One region of the Neisseria animalis genome, then DNA from elsewhere that is predicted to be linked to it. Evidence: predicted binding sites of a transcription regulator. Region 1 holds the regulator's gene; the other holds the start of a gene.
What was found. The regulator FNR, encoded in region 1, switches genes on or off when oxygen is low (the NO sensors DNR and NnrR bind a similar motif). The targets are predictions, from matches to a motif close to TTGATNNNNATCAA.
Positions count from the first base shown of each region.

Region 1 (8,926 bases):
AAAACCCTTATTTGATGGAAATGTCCGGCAGGGTTTCCGGTTGCGGAGCGGTTACACGGCATGGAGTGCGTGTGCCGCGCCGGATTGAAAACCCAAATACGATTGTAAAGAAAAGTATAGTGTAACAGGTTCAAAAAACGAAAGCGATAGGCCGTCTGCAAATTCTGTTTTGCAGACGGCCTTTTTAAAGAAAACAAGCGAATAAGCGGTTTATACGGTTTGGGAATATTGCGCTTTGGTTTCTTTGTGGCGCAAATGGTAGTCGAATACCATGGCAATATTGCGGATCAGGAAGCGGCCTTTCGGGGTAACGGTCAGTCCGTGCGGCTGCAGGCGTACCAAGCCCAAATCGGCAAGTTTGGCCAAGTCTTGAAGTTCTGTTTGGAAATAGCGGTCAAACGGAATGCCGAACATATTTTCATAAATTTGGAAATCCAAGGCAAAGCGGCACATCAAGTCCTGAATGATGTTGCGGCGCAGCAGGTCGTCTTGGTTGAGCTGGTAGCCGCGCATAATAGGCAGACGGCCTTCGTCGATGGCGGCGTAATAGGCTTCGATGTCGCGTTCGTTTTGGGCGTAAGTGCTGCCGATTTTGCCGATGCTCGATACGCCGATGGCAACCAAATCGCAATCGGCATAGGTTGAGTAGCCTTGGAAGTTGCGTTGCAGCCAACCTTCTTTGAGGGCGACAGACAGCTCGTCGTCGGGCTTGGCAAAATGATCCATGCCGATAAAGACATAGCCGCGGTCGGTAAGGGTGTGTACGCAATATTGCAACATATCGAGTTTTTCTTCGCTGCCGGGTACTGCATTGGTGTCGATACGGCGTTGCGGTTTGAAAATGTGCGGCAAATGGGCGTAGTGATAGAGGGCGAGGCGGTCGGGGTCGAGGCTCAAAACCGTGTCGATGGTGGTTTTGATGCTGTCGATGGATTGGTGGGGCAGGCCGTAAATCAAATCTACGCTGACGGATTTGAAACCTGCTTCCCGTGCGGCATCGATGACTTCTTTGGTTTCTTCAAAACTTTGAATGCGGTTGACGGCTTCCTGTACTTTGGGGTCGAAATCCTGAATGCCGACACTCATGCGGTTGAAGCCGAGCCTGCCCAAATGGAGTACGGTTTCACGGCTGACTTTGCGCGGGTCGATTTCGATGGAGTATTCGCCGTTGGGTACGAGCTGGAAGTGTTTGCGTATCATGGCAAATACACGTTCGAGCTGGTCGTCGCTCAGGAAGGTGGGCGTACCGCCGCCGAAATGGAGTTGCGCCAGTTGGTGGCGGCCGCCCAGATGTGGCGCGAGCAGTTCCATTTCCCGTTCCAAATATTCGATGTAGGCATCTGCGCGGGATTTGTCTTTGGTGATGATTTTGTTGCAGCCGCAGTAGTAGCAGATGGTGTTGCAGAAGGGAATATGGATATACAGGGACAGCGGTTTGTTCAGCGCGCCCATGTTCCGCAGGCTGAGCGCGTGGGTGTATTCTGCTTCGCGAAAACCGTCGTGAAAACGGTCTGCCGTCGGGTAGGAGGTATAACGGGGGCCGCTGGCGGGCAGGCTGGCAATCAATTCGCGGTCGAATTCCGGCTGTTCGGAAGCGGAGTGGTTTTGTATGGGAATAATTTTCATGATGGATGTGTGTTTGTGGTTACGGTGTAATGATTAGGCAAACTGGGGATAGTTTGATAGAATGCCACGTCAGAATAAAGCTGCTTTGACATGAATCAATTCTTGGTCAGTCTGAAGCGGCATGGATTTTTACAATAATAAGCATAAAAGCTGTTTTGAAAAAGGTGTTTTATGGCCAATCATAACGCTGCACATCAGATGAAAGCACTTTGCTCGACCTGCTCGCTGCGCGAACTCTGTTTGCCGGTGGGGCTGATGCCGAGCGAGTTTTCTCAACTGGATGCAGTTATCCGGCAGAGCCGCCGTTTGAAAAAAGGCGAGTATCTGTTTCGCGCCGGAGAGCCGTTTGCATCATTGTTTGCCATTCGTGCCGGCTTTTTTAAAACAACGGTTGCCAGCCAAGACGGCCGCGATCAGGTAACCGGATTTTTTATGTCGGGCGAATTGGTCGGTATGGACGGTATTTGCTCGCATATCCACAGCTGCGATGCGGTGGCCTTGGAAGACAGCGAAGTGTGCGAGCTGCCGTTTGCCCACATGGAAGAGTTGGGGCAGAACATTCCCAGTCTGCAAACGCATTTTTTCCGTTTGATGAGCCGCGAAATTGTGCGCGATCAGGGGGTAATGCTGCTGCTTGGCAATATGCGTGCGGAAGAGCGTTTGGCGGCGTTTTTGCTGAATTTGTCCAACCGCCTGTATTCGCGAGGTTTTGCTGCCAATGATTTTATCTTGCGGATGTCGCGTGAGGAAATCGGCAGTTATTTGGGTTTGAAATTGGAAACGGTCAGCCGTACTTTATCCAAGTTCCATCACGATGGTTTGATTAAGGTGGAACACAAGCATATTCAAATTTTAGATTCGCAAGCCTTGAAGAAAATGGTATCGGGTTGCGCCCACGCCATGTGAGGCGGAAAATTCCATGAAAAGGCCGTCTGCAAAACGCATCATGCGGATTTTGCAGACGGCCTTTTTATATGAAACGGCGAACTTGCCTGCCGGCAGCGTACAATTTTGCTGATTGGAGCATGATTTGCGTTGAGAAGAGCGTTTGCCCGATTTCTTAAATGGAGAAATCTTCCACAATCGGAGCGTACAAAATGCGGTCGACGGCTTCCCTGTTGAGTTTGGGGGCGAACATTTCAATAAAATCGTAAGTATAGCCGCGCAGATAGGTATCGGAGCGGACGGCAATCCAAATTGGCGATGGTTCAAACAAATGCGCCGCATCGACAAGCTGCAAATCTTGGTCGTTTTGGGCGTGGTATGCCATTTTCGCCATCAAGCCGACACCCAAGCCCAGTTTGACGTAAGTTTTCAAAACATCCGTATCTGCCGCCGACAAAACGATTTCGGGCTGCTCCAGCTTGGCTTTGTTGAACGCGCGGGCGATACTGCTGCCGGAAGTAAAGGCAAATTCGTAAGTAATCAGCGGAAAAGAAGCCAAATCTTCGATACTGAGCGGATTTCTGCATTCGAGCAGCGGGTGGTTGTGTGGCACAACCACGGCATGAGTCCACTCCGTACAGTGCAGACGGCGCAACTCGGGGTGGTCGTCCAGCTTTTCGGTGATGATGGCAATATCTGCTTCACCGTTGCTGACCATTTGTGCAATCGCAGCAGGGCTGCCCTGCTTGATGGTCAGATGGACTTTCGGGTAACGCTTCACAAATTCTGCAACAATGTTCGGCAGGGCATAACGGGCTTGTGTGTGCGTGGTGGCTATCGTCAGCGATCCGCAGTCGAATTCGGTAAACTCGCTGCCGATGTTTTTAATGTTTTGCACATCGCGCAAAATCCGTTCGGAAATTTCCAATACAGCCTTTCCCGGCTGCGATACCGAAACCACCCGCTTGCCGCTGCGGATAAAAATCTGAACGCCCAATTCCTCCTCCAACAGGCGGATTTGCTTGGAAATCCCCGGCTGCGAAGTATAAAGGGCTTCGGCAGCTTCGGATACATTCAGATTATGGCGGTAAACTTCAAGAGCATAGCGGAGTTGTTGTAATTTCATGGCGGGTCGGGTTGTGTGGATTATGTGCGACAAAGGCAGGGTAATTTAACATATTTTGGCGAAAGCTGTGGTGTTGTTAGCGAAGTTTTTGTTTTTACTCAAACTATCATCTGTTCTCCAGCCGGCCTAAAAAGCCGTCTGCAAAATGCTTGTTGCTTTTGTGCAACGAATGCAGCGGTTTCCCCCTGTTTTTCAAGCAAATAAATGACACGGCATTGATTTTTCGGCATGATTCACTATTAGGAAACAGGCAGTTTGAGGGCGGTAAATCAGCGTTTAAGTTGACAATTTGCCTCAGGCTTCTTTATAGTTCAGCCTGAAACATCCAATTTACCGCCGTTTTCAGACGGCCTGTGATTGTTAAAGCTGTAACGGCTGCTCAGTATCCGTTACATAACAATTTTGATGAGGGAATAAAATGACCAAACAGCTGAAATTAAGCGCACTGTTCGTTGCCTTGGTAGCTTCAGGTACTGCAATGGCAAGCGAAGCGCACACCAAACACGGTTACACTGTAAGCAGCCAATCTCAAGAAGTTGTCCGTAACAGCTACGGCGAATGCTGGAAAAACAGCTACTTCGACAAAGCCAACCAAGGCCGTATCGAGTGTGGCGACGCTGTTGCAGTAGAACAAGCTCCTGAGTATGCCGATGAAACCGTTTCTCTGTCTGCCGCTACCCTGTTCGGCTTCGACAAAGACAACCTGCGTCCGCAAGCTCAAGAAACCCTGACCACTCTGGCTCAACGCCTGAGCAACACCAACGTACAAGCCGTACGTGTTGAAGGCCACACCGACTTCATGGGTTCCGAACAATACAACCAAGCCCTGTCTGAGCGTCGTGCTTACGCCGTTGCCAACTACTTGGTAAGCCGTGGCGTTGCTTCAAGCAAAATCTCTGCTGCCGGTCTGGGTGAATCTCAAGCCCGCATGACTGCTGCTTGTGAAGCAGAAGTAGCCAAACTGGGTAAAAAAGTTTCTAAAGCCAAACGTCGTGAAGCTCTGATTGCATGTATCGAGCCTGACCGTCGCGTTGACGTGAAAATCCGCAGCTTGGTAACCCGTCAAGTTGCTCCGGGCCAAGTACAAGGCGAACGCGCCCTGACTGACTCTCCGGCTACCGGCGACCAATGGATTCCGTCTCCATACAACGGCGTACACGGTTTCGCCAAGCCTTAATTTAAAGGTTTGAACAGTTTGAAAAAGCCCTGTTGAAAAGCAGGGCTTTTTTGTTCAAAAGACAAAGCCAAACAGAGTTGATTCAGAACGATGCAAATCAAAAAATAATGAATGTTCGGGTTGGGAGCAGGTATGCCATATCTGGCCGAACCACACGAAATAAGACAAGGCTGCAAAGCCGCAGGCGGTACGGATAATATAGAAAGGTACAACAAATCATTCTGTGTGAAATGGCTTAGACCTTTGCAAAAAAACAGGAAACGAATCAAAGCTGATTGTAGGGGCAGGCTTTACGCCCGCCTGAAGTTAATACATACCTTGGAAGTTATCACTTCAAAAGCCCAAGCAAGCGGGAGGGTGTAAAACCCGCCCCTACAAGCTCTCTTGTCATGAATTTTGCCAAGGTTTCAAGCTATATTTAAAGGGCATTATTTCACCCGAATGAAATAAAGAATTGGACGGGACACAGTTGAAGCAGTAAGTTTACCGATAGCAGTTTATACTGATTGCTTATTGTTTTGCTTTTGTATTGCGTTATTTGACGATGGTTTCACGGCTTGGGTTTTTCATCATAGGCAGGCCGTCTGCAAATTATCGATATAGTCGAATAAAATAAGAATGAGACAAGGCAGCGAAGCCGCAGACAGTACACATAGTACGGCAAGGCAAAGCAACGCTGTATCATTCTTATTTTAAATGACTATAACAATAACGATGATTTGCAGACGGCCTGTTGGGAACATTGGTATCGAAAAAAGCGGTTGGTGCGCTCCAACCGCTTTTTTTATTTAAACAGCAAAATCAACAACAAGGTAATGGCGATTGCCGCCAGCCATAAACTTTGCCGTTGCTGTACCTTAACCAAATGAATATAGGCATCGCGCATTTCCTGCTGACGGTTTTCATCAACCAATGCGTTGAGTTTGCGCGGTAGGGCAGGCAGGATTTGTGCCCAATCGGGAGCTTCGTTTTTCAGATTGTTGAGCAGGGCTTTGGGGCCGATTTGCTCATTCATCCATTTGGTCAGGAACGGCTTGGCGGTTGCCCACAAATCCAAATCGGGATTGAGTTGCCGCCCCAGTCCTTCGATGTTCAGCAGAGTTTTTTGCAGTAAAACGAGCTGAGGTTGGATTTCTACATTGAAACGGCGGCTGACTTCAAACAAGCGCATTAAAACCAAGCCGAAGGAAATCTGGGAAATCGGCTTATTGAAAATCGGTTCGCATACCGAGCGGACGGCGGCCTCCAATTCTTCCGCGCGGGTATCGGCAGGAACCCAGCCCGACTCGATGTGTGCCGTGGCAACCCGATGATAGTCACGGTTGAAAAACGCGAGGAAGTTAATGGCCAGATAGCGTTTGTCGTAATCGGTTAAAGTGCCGACGATACCGAAATCCAAGGCGATGTAGCGGTTGTCGGGGGCAACGAGAATATTGCCGGGGTGCATATCGGCATGGAAAAAGCCGTCGCGGAACACTTGGGTAAAGAAGATTTCTACACCGTAATCGGCAAGTTTTTCCAAGTCGATGCCGCCGGATTTGAGCGTGGCAACATCTGATACCGGCGTACCGTCCATCCATTCGATGGTCAATACGTCTTGAGAGCAATAGTCGTAAAAGACTTTCGGCACAATCAGCATATCGCTGTTTTGAAAATTGCGGTACAACTGGCTGGCATTGGCCGCCTCTCGCATCAAGTCCAATTCGTCGTGCAGATATTTATCAAATTCGGCAACCACTTCGCGCGGCTTCAAGCGTTTGCCGTCTGCAAACAGCCGTTCGATCCAAGCAGCTCCAAAACGCATTAAAGCAAGGTCTTGTTCGATAACGGGAACCAAGTTCGGGCGCAATACTTTGACTGCTACGGTTTCGCCGCTGTACAGCCGTGCTTTGTGCACTTGGGCAATGGAGGCGCTGGCAACCGGTTCGGTTTCAAATTCTGCATACAAATCGCCAATGGCGCGCCCGAGAGATTTTTCAATTTGGGTGCGGGAAAGTTGGGCGTCAAACGGTGGAACTTTGTCTTGTAGTTTGGCCAATTCGACCGCATAGGGGTGAGGAATCAGGTCGGGGCGTGTGGAGAGAACCTGTCCGAATTTGATGAAAATCGGTCCAAGACTTTCGAGAGCAAGGCGGAGGCGGACGGGCAGCGGTTCGCCGGCATATTCGGCAGACTGTGGCAATTTTCCAATCAGACGGCGCAGCCAGTCTTGCCGGATATATGGAACAAACAGCTCCGACAAGTTGAAAAGATAAAGGGTGCGGAAGATGGTTTTAATGCGGTTGAACCATTTCATAACGGTCATTCGGGAAGGCTGGATAAATCGGCATTATAGTCGGTAAATTTAACTTTTACTATGGCGGGGAAGGGGATTGGGAGCGTGTATTAAGAGATGGTGCAATGCGGTATCGGTAGCATATTAATCAAAAAGGCCGTCTGCAAAATCGGCATTTTGCAGACGGCCTTTCAAGCGTTTTATACCGAGAACGACGAACCGCAACCGCAAGTGGTTTCCGCATTAGGGTTGCGGATAACGAATTGCGAACCTTGCAGGCTTTCGGTGTAGTCGATTTCGGCACCGACCAGATATTGATAACTCATCGGATCAACGAGGAAAGTCAAGCCGTTTTTGGTGATTTCAAAGTCATCGTCGTTTTTGATTTCATCGAAAGTAAAACCATATTGGAAGCCGGAACAGCCGCCACCGTTGACAAAGACGCGCAGTTTCAATTCGGGATTGTTTTCTTCTGCAATCAAATCAGCTACTTTGGTGCAGCAGCTGTCGGTAAAGATAATCGGGCTTTCATCTGACATGATGTGTTTCCTTTGATATGAATGTTATGTGTATTGTCGCGCAAACACTTTATGAAAGCAAGTTTGGTCAAATGCTTAAAATTCAAGCGCCGCTGCTGTGATTTAAATCTGCAACAGATTTAAATCATGCGACCGAACCATTCCACGCGCCCGATAATGGCCACGTCGTCTTCGGGGTTTTTTAAGTCGATTTCAAAAGCAGGGTAGGCTTCGTTGGCGGAGATGACATTGATGATGCCGCCGGGCATCAGTTGCAAGCGTTTTACCAACAGGTTTTCATTCAGCCGCAATACATACAGGCCGTCTCGGGGCGTGGTGTGGTTGTGGTTGACCAAGATGGTGTCGCCGTCATTCAGTACGCCTTCCATCGAATCGCCTTTTACGGAAATAACGGAAAGGTTTTTCGTATCGCGGGTAACATAGGTTTCAACCCAGTCGCGGCGGAAAGCCAGCGTAAACAGGGGCTGTTCGTTATCCACCAAGCGGCCGTGTCCCGCTGCGGCTTGAATATCGTAGAGGGGGACGAAAATAAACTCATCGACATCAACCGTATTGCCCAAGGTGTCGTAGGCGGTGGTGTTTTGTATGGTGGAGTTGGGGAAGGGTTCTCCTTCACCGGTGAGCAGCCAATCGATGCTGCAACCTTTCAGTTGTTTGATTTTTTTCAGGGTTTCGGATTTCGGTAAACCGCCTTCATTCCAAATTCGGCTGAATCCTGCGATGGTCATGTCAATATCGGCGGCAATTTTTGCTTGCCGGGCTTCGTCTTTCCATAAGAAAGCAAGGCGGTCTTTAAAGGTATTCATGGTAATCCTTGATATAGGGTGTGCTTTTTTATACACCTTGTTGCGTTGAATGTTATTTTACTTTAGTTTTTAAAAAAATGTAAGAAAAAAATTAGCAATCCTAAGAAAAAGTATTGCAATTTATGTTTTTTCTGAGTATTATTCAGGTGGGGTTAAGTTATTCGTAATTTATATGAAAAACTTTATTTTTATGCCTGTTTTACAATCAGGATTATGTTTAGAGTACTGAAATAAAATATTTGTAAGAAAAATCTTAGTTTGATTGTTTTGTCTTTTAAAGAAGGAATCGGAAAATGACCGGCTATCGTAAAAATACTTGGTTGGCTGTGGCTGCATTGGCTTTGGGTTTGGTGGCATTCCCTGTGAGCTATTCGGAAGCACAATCGGCTCAAATGACCTTGTCGGCATACGAGTGCGAGCAGTTGGGCTATCTGGTATTGGAAAATATGAGTACGAAGCAGCAGGAGCTTGCCCGTCAATGCGACATGGTAG
Region 1 covers NZ_LR134287.1:1,967,374-1,976,299, reverse strand. The annotation lists gene hemN (oxygen-independent coproporphyrinogen III oxidase) at 211-1,626, opposite strand; gene fnr (fumarate/nitrate reduction transcriptional regulator Fnr) at 1,798-2,532, shown strand; gene EL111_RS09160 (CysB family HTH-type transcriptional regulator) at 2,687-3,637, opposite strand; gene EL111_RS09155 (OmpA family protein) at 4,056-4,814, shown strand; gene ubiB (ubiquinone biosynthesis regulatory protein kinase UbiB) at 5,599-7,110, opposite strand; gene erpA (iron-sulfur cluster insertion protein ErpA) at 7,290-7,628, opposite strand; gene EL111_RS09140 (S24 family peptidase) at 7,748-8,434, opposite strand; gene EL111_RS09135 (hypothetical protein) at 8,728-8,926, shown strand, end outside.

Region 2 (8,926 bases), 620 kb from region 1:
TGCCGGAAGCGACGGCGATGATGTTTTTCACCCCTTTGATGGTTGAAACGCCGGGTTGGACTTTGTGTGTGTCGATGGCGGTGTCGATACTCAAATGGATAGCGGCATCGGCGGTGTGGGCAATCAGGGCTTCCTGAACGCGGTTGGCAATTTCGTTACCGATGTGGTGGACGGGAAAACCGAATTGGAGTTTGACGTGCAGGCCGTCTGCTTTTTCTTCAACGGATTGTACGGCTTTTTCGCTGCCGAGCGTGCGTTCGGTTTCGGGAATCTGTACCGCAAGCAGTGCGGTTTGGATAGCGGGGATATTCATGACGTTCTTTCCAAAAGCGATGAGGGGCAAATCGGGTTGTCTGTCGGAAAATCAAGACCGTTTGCAAAGTGTCTGCACACTATTGTAGCAGAGCCGTTTGCTGCGGCGCATTTTTCAAACAGCTTTAACGTTTTTTTTAACGGGTAGGCGCGAAGTGTAAAGGTTTGCCTTGGTTGGAACGTGCCATCTGGCGTTAAAGGCCGTCTGCAAATCGTTGTGCCACCGTTTTGCAGACGGCATGAAAACGGTTAAATTGCGATACAATACGGCTTTGTTTTGTTTTGTCTGAAAAGCCGCCATGACACAGCCGACCTATATCCCCTTGCGCCTGCATACCGAATTTTCGATTACCGACGGTATGGTGCGCATCAAGAAAGTAGTGGCCAAAGCGCAGGAATACGGGCTGCCTGCTTTGGGCATCAGCGATCTGATGAACGAATTCGGTTTGGTGAAGTTTTACAAAGCCTGCCGCAGCGCGGGCATCAAACCGATTGGCGCGGCGGATGTATGGATTGAAAACCCCGCCGCGCCCGACAAACCTTTCCGCGCCATGCTGGTTATCCGCAACGATAAGGGCTATTTGCGGCTGAACGAATTATTGACCGCCGCCTATGTCGGCAAAGACCGCAATGTCGACCATGCCGAATTGCGCCAAAGCTGGTTGGACGAAGGAGACAACAGCGGTTTAATCTGCTTGAGCGGCGCGCATTACGGCGAAGTGGGCGTAAATTTGTTAAACGGCCACGAGGAAGCCGCCCGTGCCGCCGCGCTGAAATATGCGGCTTGGTTTCCCGATGCGTTTTATCTGGAACTGCAACGCCTGCCGGAACGCCCCGAATGGGAGTCCTGCGTATCGGGCAGCGTGAAATTGGCCGGAGAGCTGGATTTGCCGGTGGTGGCGACCCATCCTGCCCAATTTATGAGCAGCGACGATTTTCAGGCGCACGAGGCGCGGGTGTGCATCGCCGGCGGCTGGGTGCTGACCGATAAAAAGCGTCCGCGCGATTTTGTGCCGGGCCAATACTTTATCCCGCCCGAAACCATGGCGGAGCGTTTTGCCGATTTGCCGGAGGCCTTGGAAAATACGGTTGAAATCGCCAAACGCTGCAATCTGCACATCACGTTGGGTAAAAACTTCCTGCCCGATTTTCCGACGCCCGACGGAATGTCGCTCAATGATTATCTGACGCAGCTTTCTAACGAAGGCTTGCGGGAGCGCATGATGCAGCTTTATCCCGACGAAGCCGAGCGTGCGGCGAAAATGCCGGAATATCAGCAACGCTTGGATTTCGAGCTGGGCATCATTATCCAAATGGGCTTTCCGGGTTATTTCCTGATCGTACAGGACTTCATCAACTGGGCGAAACAAAACGGCTGCCCCGTCGGGCCGGGACGCGGTTCGGGCGCGGGTTCGCTGGTGGCGTATTCCTTAAAAATCACCGATTTGGACCCGTTGAAATACGCGCTGCTGTTTGAACGCTTTTTGAATCCCGAGCGCGTTTCCATGCCCGACTTCGACGTGGACTTCTGCCAAAGCAACCGCGGCCGCGTCATCGAATATGTGCGCGAAAAATACGGCGCGCAGGCGGTGAGTCAGATTGTGACCTTCGGCACGATGTCGTCCAAGGCGGTCATCCGCGACGTGGGGCGGGTGTTGGAGCTGCCGTTCGGCCTGTGCGACAAACTTTCCAAACTGATTCCGCTGGAAGCCAATAAGCCGTTGGGCTTGGACAAGGCCATGGAGGCCGAGCCGCAAATCCGCGAACTGATTGAAGCGGAAGAGGCGGAAGAGCTGATTGTGCTGGCAAAAAAACTGGAAGATTTGACGCGCGGATTGGGTATGCACGCGGGCGGCGTATTAATCGCACCGGGTAAGATTTCCGATTACAGCCCCGTGTATCAGGCCGACGAATCCGCTTCGCCGGTATCGATGTACGACAAGGGCGACGTAGAAGACGTGGGCTTGGTGAAATTTGACTTCTTGGGCTTGCGTAACCTGACCATTATCGAGATGGCGCAGGAAAACATCAAAAACACCACCGGCGACATTGTCGATGTCGGCAAAATCCCGCTGGACGACCAAGCGGCCTATAAAATTTTCCGCGATGCCAATACCACCGCCGTATTCCAGTTTGAATCGACCGGCATGAAAAAAATGCTGAAAACGGCGCACACGACCAAGTTTGAAGAATTAATCGCCTTCGTATCGCTGTACCGTCCCGGTCCGATGGACAATATTCCCGACTTCGTCGCCCGCATGAAAGGCAGTTCGTTCGAGTATATCCATCCGCTGCTGCAAACCATTTTGGAGCCGACCTACGGCATCATGGTGTATCAGGAGCAGGTCATGCAGGCCGCGCAGATTATCGGCGGCTATTCGCTGGGCGGAGCGGATTTGCTGCGCCGCGCCATGGGTAAGAAAAAGCCCGAAGAAATGGTGAAACACCGCGAAATTTTTGCCGAGGGTGCGGCAAAACAAGGCATCAGCCGCGAGAAGTCCGATGAAATTTTCGACTATATGGAAAAATTCGCCGGCTACGGTTTCAACAAATCCCACGCCGCCGCCTACGCGCTGATTTCCTATCAGACGGCATGGCTCAAAGCGCATTACACCGCCGAATTTATGGCGGCAACCATGTCGAGCGAGTTGGACAATACCGATCAGCTCAAGCATTTTTACGACGACTGCCGCACCAACGGCGTGGAATTCCTACCGCCCGACATCAACGAATCCGACTACCGTTTTACCCCCTTGAAAGACCACAAAATCCGTTACGCACTGGGAGCCATCAAAGGCACGGGCGAAGCGGCGGTGGAGTCCATCATCGCCGCACGGAAAGCAGGCGGAAAATTCACCGGATTGTTGGACTTCTGCGAACGCGTCGGCAAAGAGCATATGAACCGCCGCACCCTCGAAGCACTGATTCGCGGCGGCGCGTTCGACAGCATCGAACCCAACCGCGCCATGCTGCTGGCCAATATTGATTTGGCGATGGACAATGCCGACCAAAAAGCCGCCAACGCCAATCAGGGCGGACTGTTTGACATGATGGACGACGCCATCGAACCCGTCAGGCTGGCAGACGCACCGATGTGGAGCGAATCGGAAAAGCTGGCCGAAGAAAAAACCGTAATTGGTTTTTACCTTTCCGGCCACCCCTTCGGCCCGTATGCAGGAGAAGTACGCCAAATCGCGCCGGTCAAATTAGGCCGTCTGAAACCGCAAGACAGCGTGCGCGTGGCCGGATTCTGTACCGCCGTCCGCACCATGATGGGCAAGCGCGGCAAAATAGCGTTTGTTACCTTGGAAGACCAAAGCGGCCAAGTAGAAATCATGGTCAGCGGACAAACGCTGGAAAACAGCGCGGAAATCCTCAAAGCCGACCAAGTGCTGATTATCGAGTCCAAAATCAGCCGCGACGATTACGGCGGCGGCGAGGGCTTGCGGATTATGGCCAACCAAGTGATGACGCTGCAAACGGCGCGGCAAAACTACGCCCGCAGTGTGAGCCTTTCCCTAACGCCCGAACACGACATCGACAAGCTGGTACAGCTTCTGAGAGCGGAAAGGGAAAGCGGGGGGGGCTTGATTCCCCTGCTGCTGTCATACAGCAACGGCAAAGCATCGGGCAAATTGAAGCTGCCGAGCAAATGGCGGATTAAAGCGGATGCAGGATTGTTTCACGAGCTGGAAGAGCTGCTGGGCAATCGCGCGGTTCGGGTAAACTGGTAGGCGCAAGGGCGCATGACGCACAAAGGCCGTCTGTAAAATGCACGATTTGCAGACGGCCTTTCAAAGTGCAAACGCTTGAATCAAATACTGATAAAAGTTGTTCGATGTTATAGTCATTTAAAATAAGAATGATACAGCGTTGCTTTGCCTTGCCGTACTATGTGTACTGTCTGCGGCTTCGCTGCCTTGTCTCATTCTTATTTTATTCGACTATATTTATTGTCGGGGTGGGATTCCAGCGGGCTGGACAACGGCAGCTCCGTCATGGTGCGTGCAGCTTCGGGAACAGCACTCGGCAAAATATTGGGAAATGCAACAATATTGCCCGCATTGTCCGTTTCCTGATGGAAAAGGCCGTCTGCAAAATGCCAATTTGCAGACGGCCCTTTTAAAGCGCAAACGCTTGAATCAAATACCGCGAAAAATTATCCGATATTATTTATTGTCGGGGTGGGATTCCAGCGGGCTGGACAACGGCAGCTCCGGCATGGTGCGCGCAGACTCGGGAACAGAGCCGGACAAGGTGTTCAGGAATGCAACAATATTATCCACTTCTTCCTGCGGCAAGTCTTTGCCAAGCTGAGCCTGACCCATGATTTTCACTACTTTGTCCAATTCCCAAACGCTGCCGTTGTGGAAATACGGATAAGTTTTGGCGACATTACGCAATCCCGGAACGCGGAAGAAAAATTCGTCTGCCTTGTTGCCGGTAACATCGGCACGGCCTTTGTCTTTGTTCGGGGCTTCGATAAACTTCCAATAAGGGCCTTGAACCAAACCGAATTTCTGGAATGACGAGCCGCCCAAGTTGATACCGGTATGGCAGGCAATACAGCCGTTGTCCATAAATGAGCGCACACCTTTGCGTTCTTTTTCGGTTAAAGCACCGATATTGCCTTTCAGATACTCGTCCCACTTGCTCGGAGTAAGCAGCGTGCGCTCAAAAGCGCCGATGGCAGTGGTGATGTTTTCAAACGATACCAAACCGTCATCAGGGAACGCCGCTTTAAATGCGGCTTGGTATTCGGGAATATTGGCGATTTTGGCGACAACGGCTTCCTTGCTTTCATTAGCCATTTCGACAGGATTCAGCAGCGGACCGCCGGCCTGCTCCTCAACATCTGCCGCACGTCCGTCCCAAAACTGCATATCCAAAGTGGCCGCGTTCAACACCGTCGGAGAGTTGCGCCCGCCGAAAGCACCCTTATGCCCTTGGCTGGTCGGCATATTGTCCACGCCGGCCGAAGCGAGGTTGTGGCAGGAGTTGCAGCTGACGGTATTGCCTTTCGACAAGCGCGGCTCGTACCACAGTTGTTGGCCGAGTTTGATTTGCTCTGCGCTGAACGGTCGGATTTTCTGCATTTCTTCTGCGCTCGGCAGCGGTTTGAACACTCCTTGTGCGCGTTGGAGCAAATCCAAATCCTCGGCAGAAGCCCCGCTGTTGTCTGCCGTTTGTACGGCGGAAGCCTCAACGGCATTTGCAGACGGCATATCCGCCGCTTTGTCGGCAACTTGCTCGCCGCAAGCAGACAAAACCGTTAAAACAGCCAGCGAAAGGGCGGCGGTACGGAATAATTGGCGTTTCATGATTCAGTTCCTTTTCCATCAATATGAGACGTAAACGAAGGTAAACCGCTATATTTGATGCCCGAAGCGTCAGCCCGCCCGGGTTGTTCTGATGAATGTAAAGTGTACGCAGAAGGGCGCATGACTTTTTTGCGGCAAATCAAGGAAAACTTTGCTATAGTTTTACTTAATTTAATCCATAGTTCGAGTAAACCGCAGTCGGCTGCTTGCACCGCAAAGCGGTTTGTTTTAAAGTTGGAAAAATCGACTGATCAGAAAGCAGAGCATGAAAATAACAGTAATGGGCGCCGGCTCTTGGGGTACGGCGTTGGCAATCCATTTTGCACAACACGGCAACGAAGTTGCTTTGTGGGCGCGGAATGCGGAACATATCCATACCCTGCAAAACGAACGTGAAAATAAAAAAGCACTGGCAGGGTTTCCCTTTCCGGAAAACCTTACGCCCCACACCGACTTGGCAGAAGCATTGAAAGACAGCGGGCTGGTGTTGGTGGTTACTTCCGTTGCCGGTCTGCGCAGCAGTTGCGAATTGCTGAAAGCCCACAATGCAGGGGATTTGCCCGTATTGGCCGCATGTAAAGGCTTCGAGCAGGATACCGGCTTGCTGACTTTCCAAGTTGTCAAAGAAGTTTTGCCGGAAAACAAAAAAATCGGCGTATTGTCCGGCCCCAGCTTCGCGCAGGAATTGGCGCAGCAGCTTCCTTGTGCCGTGGTACTCGCTTCCGAAAATACCGAATGGATTGAAGGGCTGGTAGGACAGCTCAACAGCAATGTCATGCGACTGTACGGCAGCAGCGACGTTATCGGCGTAGCAGTCGGCGGCGCAGTAAAAAACGTTATGGCGATTGTCACCGGACTTTCAGACGGTCTCGAATACGGCCTGAATGCCCGCGCCGCCTTGGTTACGCGCGGATTGGCCGAGATTACGCGCCTTGCCACCGCAATGGGCGCGCAGCCTAAAACCATGATGGGCTTGGCAGGCATGGGCGACCTGATTCTTACCTGCACCGGTGCACTTTCGCGCAACCGCCGTGTTGGATTGGGCTTGGCAGAAGGCAAAGAGCTGTATGAAGTCCTCAAAGAAATCGGCCACGTTTCCGAAGGTGTCAGCACCATCGAAGAAGTGTTCAACACCGCCTGCAAATACCAAATCGATATGCCGATTACCCAAACCCTGCTTCAGCTTATCCGCAAAGAAATGACCCCGCAGCAAGTTGTGGAACGCCTGATGGAGCGCAGCGCGCGTTTTGAATAACCCCAAGCCGTCTGCAAATCCCATCGAATTTGCAGACGGCCTAATTGAAACATTCAGGCGGTATTCCTGCCTGTCCACTAACCCGAACCGGCGATTCACACATGAACCAATCCCTAGAAAAACTCGAAATCAGCGTTTACCAGTTGGCGCAGAAATTTGAAACCATACTTGGCGAAAACCGCCGCCTGCAAGAAGAAATCAGCCGCCTGAAACTCGAGCAGGAACAAAGCAAGCGCGAACACGAAGCCGCAGTAGACGAACTGAGCGAAGCCCTGCTTGTCCAAGTGAGCAAACTCAAAGAAGACCTGCAAAGCAAAATCGACGTATTGACCGAAGAAAAAGAGCAATACCGCAACGCCTTGGCGCAGAGTGCCGAAAAAGTCCGCCACCTGCTTTCCCGCCTGCCGCAAGAAGAAACCTATTGATAAAGGAGCATACATGAGCATCGAACAAGTCCAAATCGACATCATGAATGTCAACTTTACCGTCAACACCCCGAGCGAAGAAAAAGACACCCTGCTTCAAGCCGTGGAAATGCTGAACAAAAAAAGCGAAGCCATCAAAGAAAGCGGCCGCATTGTCGGCAGCGACAAAATCCTGATTATGGCCGCGCTCAACGTCGTACACGACCTGCTCAAAACCACCTTCAAAGACGATTTGGCAATCGGAGAATTTGAGCGTAAAATATCAGACATGACCCAAGCGTGCGACAAAGCCCTGTCCCGCTTGGAGCAGTAAGTTCCCTTTTTCCCTGCGGTGTGCGTGAAGGCATACAATTCCTTTGAACCAATAAGTTCGCTTAAGGTTGCCGGGAGCAGTAGTGGGCGCGATTGTCTGTTTACAGACGAACCCGAAACTACCCGAGGCGACCGCCTTGTCAGCAAGGTTCAAGCGGATTACGCCCGAGCGGCATCAGCGGGGATTCCCATACAAGCCATACTCCCCAAGAGTATGGCTTCAATATTTCAGACGGCACAGCGTGCCGCCGGAATATTGCCAAGCCAACACAGATGAATTACACTCTGCAACACCAAACCAGTACGCATGGAGCAAAAAAGATGCATCACAATACCAGCATTTGGGAACAAAAATGGGTAATCGGCAACTGGAAAATGAACGGCCGTCTGCAAAACAACAACGCCCTTATGCACCGCTTCCGCATACTTCCCTCCGCCGACCGCGTACTCATCGGCTTGGCAGCCCCCACCGTTTACCTGCTGCAACTGCACAACGCCATGCAGATAGTGCTCAATAACCGCATTCTCACCTGCGCCCAAGACGTCAGCCGCTTCCCCAACAACGGCGCCTACACAGGCGAAGTATCCGCAGAAATGCTGGCCGACATCGGCACAGACATCGTACTCATCGGCCATTCCGAGCGCAGCCTGTATTTTGGCGAAAAAAACGAAATCCAACGCCGTAAAATGGAAAACGTCCTGAATGTCGGCCTCATTCCGCTGCTGTGCGTCGGCGAAAGCCTCGAAGAGCGCGAAGCAGGCAAAGAACAAGAAGTCATCGCCCATCAGCTTACCGTTTTACAAGGATTGGATACCAAAGAAATCGCCGTAGCCTACGAACCGGTATGGGCGATTGGCACAGGAAAAGTCGCCACCGTACAGCAAATTGCGGAAATGCACGCATTTATTTACCAACAAATCTTGTCATTGTGCGGAGACGATGTTAAAATCCGCATTCTTTACGGCGGAAGTGTCAAAGCAGAAAACGCCGCAGATATTTTTGCCGTACCGCATGTAGATGGCGCATTGGTCGGCGGCGCGTCATTATCCTATGACTCCTTTACCGCCATCATTAATGCAGCACAAGCCGCCAAGTAAAGAATATGGAAGCCTTTAAAACCATTATTTGGATATTCAACATCATGTCCGCATTAGCCGTTATCGTGCTGGTATTGTTGCAGCACGGCAAAGGTGCGGACGCAGGCGCTACTTTCGGTTCCGGCAGCGGCAGCGCACAAGGCGTATTCGGCTCCGGCGGCAACGCCAACTTCCTGAGCCGCTCTACCGCCATCGCAGCAACC
Region 2 covers NZ_LR134287.1:342,380-351,305, forward strand. The annotation lists gene apbC (iron-sulfur cluster carrier protein ApbC) at 1-313, opposite strand, end outside; gene dnaE (DNA polymerase III subunit alpha) at 612-4,046, shown strand; gene EL111_RS01665 (cytochrome-c peroxidase) at 4,482-5,633, opposite strand; gene EL111_RS01670 (NAD(P)H-dependent glycerol-3-phosphate dehydrogenase) at 5,899-6,888, shown strand; gene EL111_RS01675 (hypothetical protein) at 6,990-7,313, shown strand; gene EL111_RS01680 (cell division protein ZapA) at 7,327-7,626, shown strand; RNA gene ssrS (6S RNA) at 7,634-7,814, shown strand; gene tpiA (triose-phosphate isomerase) at 7,947-8,723, shown strand; gene secG (preprotein translocase subunit SecG) at 8,729-8,926, shown strand, end outside.
Region 2: EL111_RS01665 (cytochrome-c peroxidase) is a predicted target of FNR. The motif match lies at 5,763-5,776, and genes of this name have one in related genera.